Linked DNA regions of Posidoniimonas polymericola. The protein of the gene in region 1 interacts with the protein of each later gene in a pairwise test. Links are inferred from orthologs where the notes say so. Each region holds a gene or a part of one and is shown on either strand. Other genes may lie near its edges. The genes, in order: Pla123a_RS11460 and dnaB.

Region 1 (3,258 bases):
CTCGTAGCTACGGGCCAGGCCGAATTGGGCCCGGTCGCGGATCTCCTGGCTGACGCCCTTGGCCTGCAGCAGCCGTTCGAACTTCTGGCGGGCATTGTCGGTCGCCTTGAGGGCGTTGTCGCGGTCGGTGAGGACGCTCTCGGAGGCCTCGTACAGCTTGCCCTCGGCCCAGGTGATGCTAGCAAAGTTGGCCGGGGCTCCGGCGTCGTCAAGCTCGAGGGCGGCGGTCTCGAGGGTGCTCATCCGCGGCACGCCCTCCAGGGCCGTCATGGTATACAGGCTCCAGTCGGCGGCGCGGCTCGCCTTGTTGGACTTCTGGTAGTACCCCCAAGCGGTGAAGAGCGCGATGGCGCCGATCACGCCGATCAAGATCAGCGAGGCGTACGGCTTCACGTTCTCGATGAAGTCCTCGAGCCAGTGGGCCAGCTCGTTCTCGGCGAGTTCGTGACGGTGTTGGGAGTCCATAGGGCGATTTAATGTTTGCGGTTGGCAATCTATCATGGGCGGCCTCGCTGCCGCCCGAAGCACTCTATATTACGGGCTAACCCCGATTTCCCCAATCCCTATGCCCGCCGGCCTCAATCCCGCCCAGCAAGACGCCGTGATGACGCTCCGCGGGCCCCTGCTGGTGCTGGCAGGGGCCGGCACGGGCAAAACCCGCGTCGTGACCTTCCGGATCGCCCAGCTTATCAAGAGCGGGGTCGCCGCCGACCGCATCCTGGCGGTCACCTTCACCCGCAAGGCGGCCGGCGAGATGCAGGAGCGGGCCGCCGAGCTCCTGAACGGAGGCAAGCGGAAACGCCGCAAGCGGGGGACCCCCAAGCCCGAGATCAGCACCTTCCACTCGCTCTGCGTGCGGATCCTGCGGCGGCACGCCACGCACCTGGGGTACCCGGAGAAGTTCACCATCGCCGACCGCGGCGACCAGGAGAGCCACGCCCGCACCGCCCTGCGTGAGATCCGCGCCCCCAACGACGCCCTCAAGCCGGGCGACCTGCTGGCGATCATCAGCCAGTGGAAGATGCGTTCGGTGACGCCCTCGCAGGCGGGCGGCATCGCCGAGACCGACCGCGAGCACCTCGCCGCATCGGCCTACCGCAGGTACCAGAACCACCTGAAGAACAGCGGCTCGGTCGACTTCGACGACCTGCTGTATTTGACCGAGGAGCTGTTCCGCAAGTTCCCGACCCTCCGCCGCGAGGAGGCCGGCCGCTTCGACCACGTGCTGGTAGACGAGTACCAGGACACCAACCACAGCCAGTACGAGATTGTCCGCGGCCTGGCGATGGGCCACCGCAACCTGTGCGTCGTGGGCGACGACGACCAGTCGATCTACTCGTGGCGCGGCGCCGAGGTGACCCACATCCTCACGTTCAACAAAGACTGGCCCGAGGCCAAGACTGTCCGGCTGGAGGCCAACTACCGCAGCCGCAAGCCGATCATCGACTACGCCAACACGCTGATCGTCCACAACGCGCACCGGCACGACAAGGTGCTGCGGCCCGCCAAGGGGGGCGGCGAGCCCCCCCGCATCATGCAGTACAAGGACGAGCTCACCGAGGCCAAGGAGGTGGTGTTCGACATCCGCCGCAAGGTCGAGCAGACCAAGCTGCGGTACCGCGATGTCGCGATCCTGTTCCGCACCAACGAGCAGCCCCGCGCGTTCGAGGCCGAGCTCCGCGCGCAGGACGTCCCCTACGTGCTGATCGGCGGCATGAGCTTCTACGACCGCCGCGAGATCCGCGACGTCATGGCCTACATGAAGCTCGCCGCCAACCCCGACGACGAGCCGTCGCTGCTGCGGGTGCTCAACACCCCGCCCCGCGGCATCGGCGACACCGCCCGCAAGCGGATGATGGAGCAGGCCGTGTCGCGCGGCGTCCCGCTGTGGCGGGTCGTGGCCGACTTCGCCAACGTCGAAGGGCTGACGCCGGCCGCCAAGAAGGGCTGCGCGGCGCTCGTCCAGATGGTGGAGTCGTGGCGCAAGGACGACGGCCCGGTCGAGCGGCTCGTGAACCGCGTCATCGACGAGGCCCGCTACCGCCAGGAGCTCGACCGCATCTACCCCGACCCGAACGAGCGCGACGCCCGGCTCGCCGCGCTCGGCGAGATCGTCAACGCCGCCGCATCGTACGACGCCAAGGACGATGACGACGACGACCCCACCGCGCGGCCGCTCGACGGGTTCCTCGAGGAGATCGCCCTCGGCGGGCCGGGCGACAACAACGACAAGGAGTCGCAGCTCGACCAGAACTCGGTCGCGCTCTTGACCCTGCACGCCGCCAAGGGGCTCGAGTTCCCCCACGTCTACCTGGTCGGCATGGAGGAGGGCATCCTGCCGCACCGCCGCTCGATCGAGGCCGAGAACGAATCGATCGACGAGGAACGCCGACTCGCGTATGTCGGCGTGACCCGCGCGCAGGATCGGCTCACGCTGTCGCTCGCCCTCACCCGTCGCAAGTGGGGCAAGGCCCGCGACACCCTGCCGAGCCGCTTCCTGTACGAGATGACCGGCCAGGCCGAGCGGGCGCCGCACCGCCACCCCAAGAACCAGCACACTAACGGACGGAGACGATAGCGGTGAGATCTGAGCCCACGAGTCGAAAATCGGGGACTGGCTCGCCGCCAGTTGCTCCCGTAGCCTGAAGCACGCGTTGATGCGGCGTGCCTGTCCCCGTTTTTCGACGGACCATCCGATCGCGTCTCCCTTGGATGGCCCGCTCAAAATGGGGACAGGCACTCGACCGCCCCAGAATCGATCCCAGGCAACGTTCCGCACGGCGGACGAGAGCCAGTCCCCAATTCGAGCTCATCCACCGAGAGGTTCAATGGACTACGTCAAAGCAGCCGCCGGCGCGATCGGCGGCGCTGTCGCCGGGGCGGTCGTGTTCATCCTGCTCGCCCGCGCCGGACTGCACGCCGGCATGCTGATGGGCGCCGGGGCAGGGTGGGGCGTGCAGCTGGCAGTCCGCGACCGTAACCTGGCGACCGGCGTCATCGCATTGGTCGCCGGCCTGGTTGCTTCGGTGCTGGCCGAGTGGTACGCGCTGCCGTTCATGGCCGATCCGAGCCTGCCGTTCTTCCTCGCCCACCTGCACCAGATCAACTTTATCCACCTGCTGCTGCTCGGCGCCGGCGTCGTGGCCGGGTTCTTTTGGGCGAAGGGGCCGTAGAGCCCCCCATGTTGAGGCCTTCGGTTCTGTCGCCCGGCGGCGTTCCAGCGGTCGCGGCTTGTTTGCACCGTGGTTGGGGGCCGGC
Region 2 (3,238 bases), on another replicon or contig:
CGGCCCGGTGACAAATCAACCGCCGGCCCTGCCGGCCGACCGGTTCCATCAGTCCAGCGGCCCTTTTTCAAGCGAATCGTTCCATGCCGACCAAGCAGAAGAAGATCAAGCGTAAGTCCAGCAACAACAAGCGCCTGCCGAAGGGCCCGCACGGCGGGTACCAGGTTCTGCTGATCCAGTCGGTCGAGCACCTTGGTTCGCAGGGCGAGGTGGTTGAGGTGAAGCCGGGCTACGCACTCAACTACCTGGTGCCGCAGGGCCTCGCGACGGTCGCCTCGGACCACCACCAGCGGATGGTCGAGAAGCACAAGGCCAAGCTGCAGCAGCTCGCCCTGCAGCGTCAGGCCGACCTCCGCAGCCGCGCCGCAGAGATCAGCAAGCAGAGCGTCACGATCGAGGCCCAGGCCACCGAAGAGGGGCACCTCTACGGCAGCGTCGGCGCCGCCGAGATCGTCGCCGCGCTCAAGAAGAGCGGCGTCACCCTGGCCGCCGACCAGGTCCGCCTGGAGGGCGTGCTCAAGGAGCTCGGCCTGTACACCGTCAAGTTCCGCCTGTCGGCCGACGTCGAGGGCGAGCTGAAGGTCTGGGTCGTCCCGGCTGTCGGCGCCGAGTAGGCAGCCGACTGCTGGCCACGCCAGCCTCCCATCTGCAAAACGCTTATTCGAATCGCCGCGCAGCTCCACCCTGGGGCTGCGCGGCGAATCGCTATGCCCGTCCCCACCCAGCTTTCGGGGGGGGCGGCGGGTTGTCTCTCATCGCGCTGTTGTTGGGGCCCACGTGCGGGCGGCGGCGCAGCTAGTTTCTGGTTGACGGAGCAACAGCCATGGCGTCAGGGAGAGAAAACGGCCGCAACGGCAAGGGACGCGGCGCCCGCGACTCGCAGTCGAACGGGCTCGCCCAGGACTTCTTGGGCCGCACCCCGCCGCAGAGTCCCGAGGCGGAACGCGCCGTGCTGGGCAGCCTGCTGCTGCTCCCCGAGGTCTTCGACGACGTGGCCCTCTTGGTGTCGGCCGAGGACTTCAGTGGCGACGCCAACGCGCGGCTGTACCGCCACATCCAGAACATGCACTCCGAGGGCGTGTCGATCGACGTCGTGCTGCTGGTGCAGCGTCTGAAGGACGCCGGCGAGTACGAATCGATCGGCGGCGGCGCCTACCTGGCCGAGATCGGCGAGGCGGTGCCGACCGCCGCGCACGCCGAGTACTACGCCAAGATCGTCCGGGAGAAGTCGATCCTCCGCTCGCTGATCCACGCGGGCGCCGACATCCTGACCGACGCCTTCGACGCCGGCATGGACCCCCGCAGCGTGCTGAGCCGCGCGGAGGAACGGGTCTTCAGCATCCTCGAGGAGAAGGGGCAGGGTCAGGTCAACTCCATCCGCGACGTGCTGCAGGCGTCGCTCGCGCGGATGAACGACCGCATGCAGGAAGGCCACGACGCGGGCGGCGTCGAGTCCGGCTTCGACGACTTCGACGAGATGACCGGCGGCATGCACGGCTCGGAATTGATCATCCTCGCCGCCCGACCTTCGATGGGCAAAACAGCGTTGGCGATGAACATCGTTGAGCACGTGGCGGTCGACTGCGGCCAGCCCGTGCTGTTTGTCAGCCTCGAAATGTCGGCGATCGAGCTGGCCGACCGGCTGCTCTGCTCCCGCGCCCGGGTGAGTGGCCACCGCCTGCGGAACGGTCAGATCACGGGTGAGGAGAGCAGCAAGCTGATCCAGGTCGCCGGCGAGATCAGCTCGGCGCCGCTGTTCATCGACGACTCGCCGAGCCGCACGATGACCGAGATCTCGGCCGTGGCGCGGCGGATCAAGCGGCGCGACGGCCTCGGACTGATCGCCATCGACTACCTGCAGTTGATCGACCCGGACCAGCCGAGCGACCCGCGGCAGGAGCAGGTCGCCAAGATCGCCCGCCGCCTGAAGGGCCTGGCGCGCGAGCTCGACGTGCCGGTGCTGTGCCTCGGCCAGCTCAACCGGCAGGTAGAGAACTCTCGTGACAACAAGCCGCAGCTCAGCAACCTGCGTGAGTCCGGCGCCATCGAGCAGGACGCCGACGTCGTCATGTTTGTGCACCGCGAGGAGTACTACCAGACCAACGAGGAAGACCGCGAACGCTGCCGCGGCGAGGCGGAGCTGCTGATCCGCAAGCAGCGTAACGGCCCGGTCGGCGACGTGAAGCTCACCTGGCTGCACGACTACACCCGGTTCGTGAACGCGGCTCCGCAGCGGTACGACGACCTGCCGAGCTACGGCGGGGACGATTCGTTCTAGCGGGGTGCGGCCGGCCGCCGGGCAGGACCGACGACTCGCTCCTTGGCCGCCGGCCTTCCAACGGCTACGCTGCAGGACTAGCCAGTCGGTTTTCCGCCCTCTCGCCCGGCCCGCGTTCGCATGCCCGCCCGAATCCTGCGCCAACTCGCCAATAAGCACTGGGTGATCGTGCTGCTGGCGTGGGTGGCGCTGGCGGTGTCGCTGCGGCTGGTTGCCCCCGACTGGGAGACCGTCGCCCACGAGGGCGACCTCGAGCACCTGCCGCGGACCGCCGCCAGCGTGGCGGCCGACGAGCTCCTGCGGGAAGCGTTCCCCGAGGAGTCGAGCCACAGCGAGGTCGTGCTGCTGTTCGACCGCGACGGCGACCCGCTCACGGTCGCCGACCGCCAGTTCGCGCTCGACGTCGCTCTGCTGCTGGAAGGGGAGGGGGGCGAGCTGCCGATCGTTGGCGTCTGGCACGCCAAACGCCCGCTGGTGAGCCGCATGCTGCTCGCCCCCGGTGGCGCGGCCGAGATGGTGATCCTCCGCCTCAGCAACCCGCTGATGTCGGTCGACAATATCCGGGTGCTCAAGAGCATCGAAGACCAGATCGGCGCCCGCATGGTGAACGCCCCCGTGGGGCTTCGGTTCTCGCTTACGGGCTCGGCCGCCATCGGCGCGGAGACGCTCGCCGCCGCCCGCGAGAGCCTGCAGGCGACCCACCAAGCGACGCTGCTGCTGGTGCTGGCCTGCCTGGTGCTGATCTACCGGGCGCCGCTGTTGGTGCTGGTGCCGCTGGCGACCATCGGCTTGTCGGTGTCGGTGGCGATGAGCCTGATCGTGCTGCTCGCCAACGTCCTCGGGCCGGGCGGCGCGCTGGACGTGGGGCTGAAGGTCTTCACGACCACGCGGGTGTTTGTCATTGTGATCCTGTTTGGCGCGGGGACCGACTACTGCCTGTTCCTGATCGCCCGCTACCGG

The links.
Region 2: the proteins of Pla123a_RS11460 (region 1) and dnaB interact in binary tests that used the Escherichia coli proteins (3 or more experiments, as listed by UniProt). The link is inferred for Posidoniimonas polymericola from one-to-one orthologs.

The regions. Positions count from the first base shown.
Region 1 is NZ_SJPO01000005.1:104,090-107,347, reverse strand. The notes cover bases 127-3,071. They hold Pla123a_RS11460 (ATP-dependent helicase), read left to right. Parts: upstream 127-565; coding sequence 566-2,578; downstream 2,579-3,071. Other genes in these bases: Pla123a_RS11455 (hypothetical protein), read left to right, coding at 2,829-3,071; Pla123a_RS11465 (hypothetical protein), read right to left, coding at 127-465. Outside these bases: more of Pla123a_RS11465, read right to left, coding at 1-126; more of Pla123a_RS11455, read left to right, coding at 3,072-3,173. UniProt on the Escherichia coli protein: Rep helicase is a single-stranded (ss)DNA-dependent ATPase involved in DNA replication; it can initiate unwinding at a nick in the DNA. It binds to ssDNA and acts in a progressive fashion along the DNA in the 3' to 5' direction.
Region 2 is NZ_SJPO01000008.1:301,598-304,835, forward strand. Bases 126-3,050 are described here. They hold dnaB (replicative DNA helicase), read left to right. Parts: upstream 126-823; coding sequence 824-2,278; downstream 2,279-3,050. Other genes in these bases: rplI (50S ribosomal protein L9), read left to right, coding at 126-614; Pla123a_RS17230 (MMPL family transporter), read left to right, coding at 2,399-3,050. Also shown: more of rplI, read left to right, coding at 84-125; more of Pla123a_RS17230, read left to right, coding at 3,051-3,238. UniProt on the Escherichia coli protein: The main replicative DNA helicase, it participates in initiation and elongation during chromosome replication. Travels ahead of the DNA replisome, separating dsDNA into templates for DNA synthesis.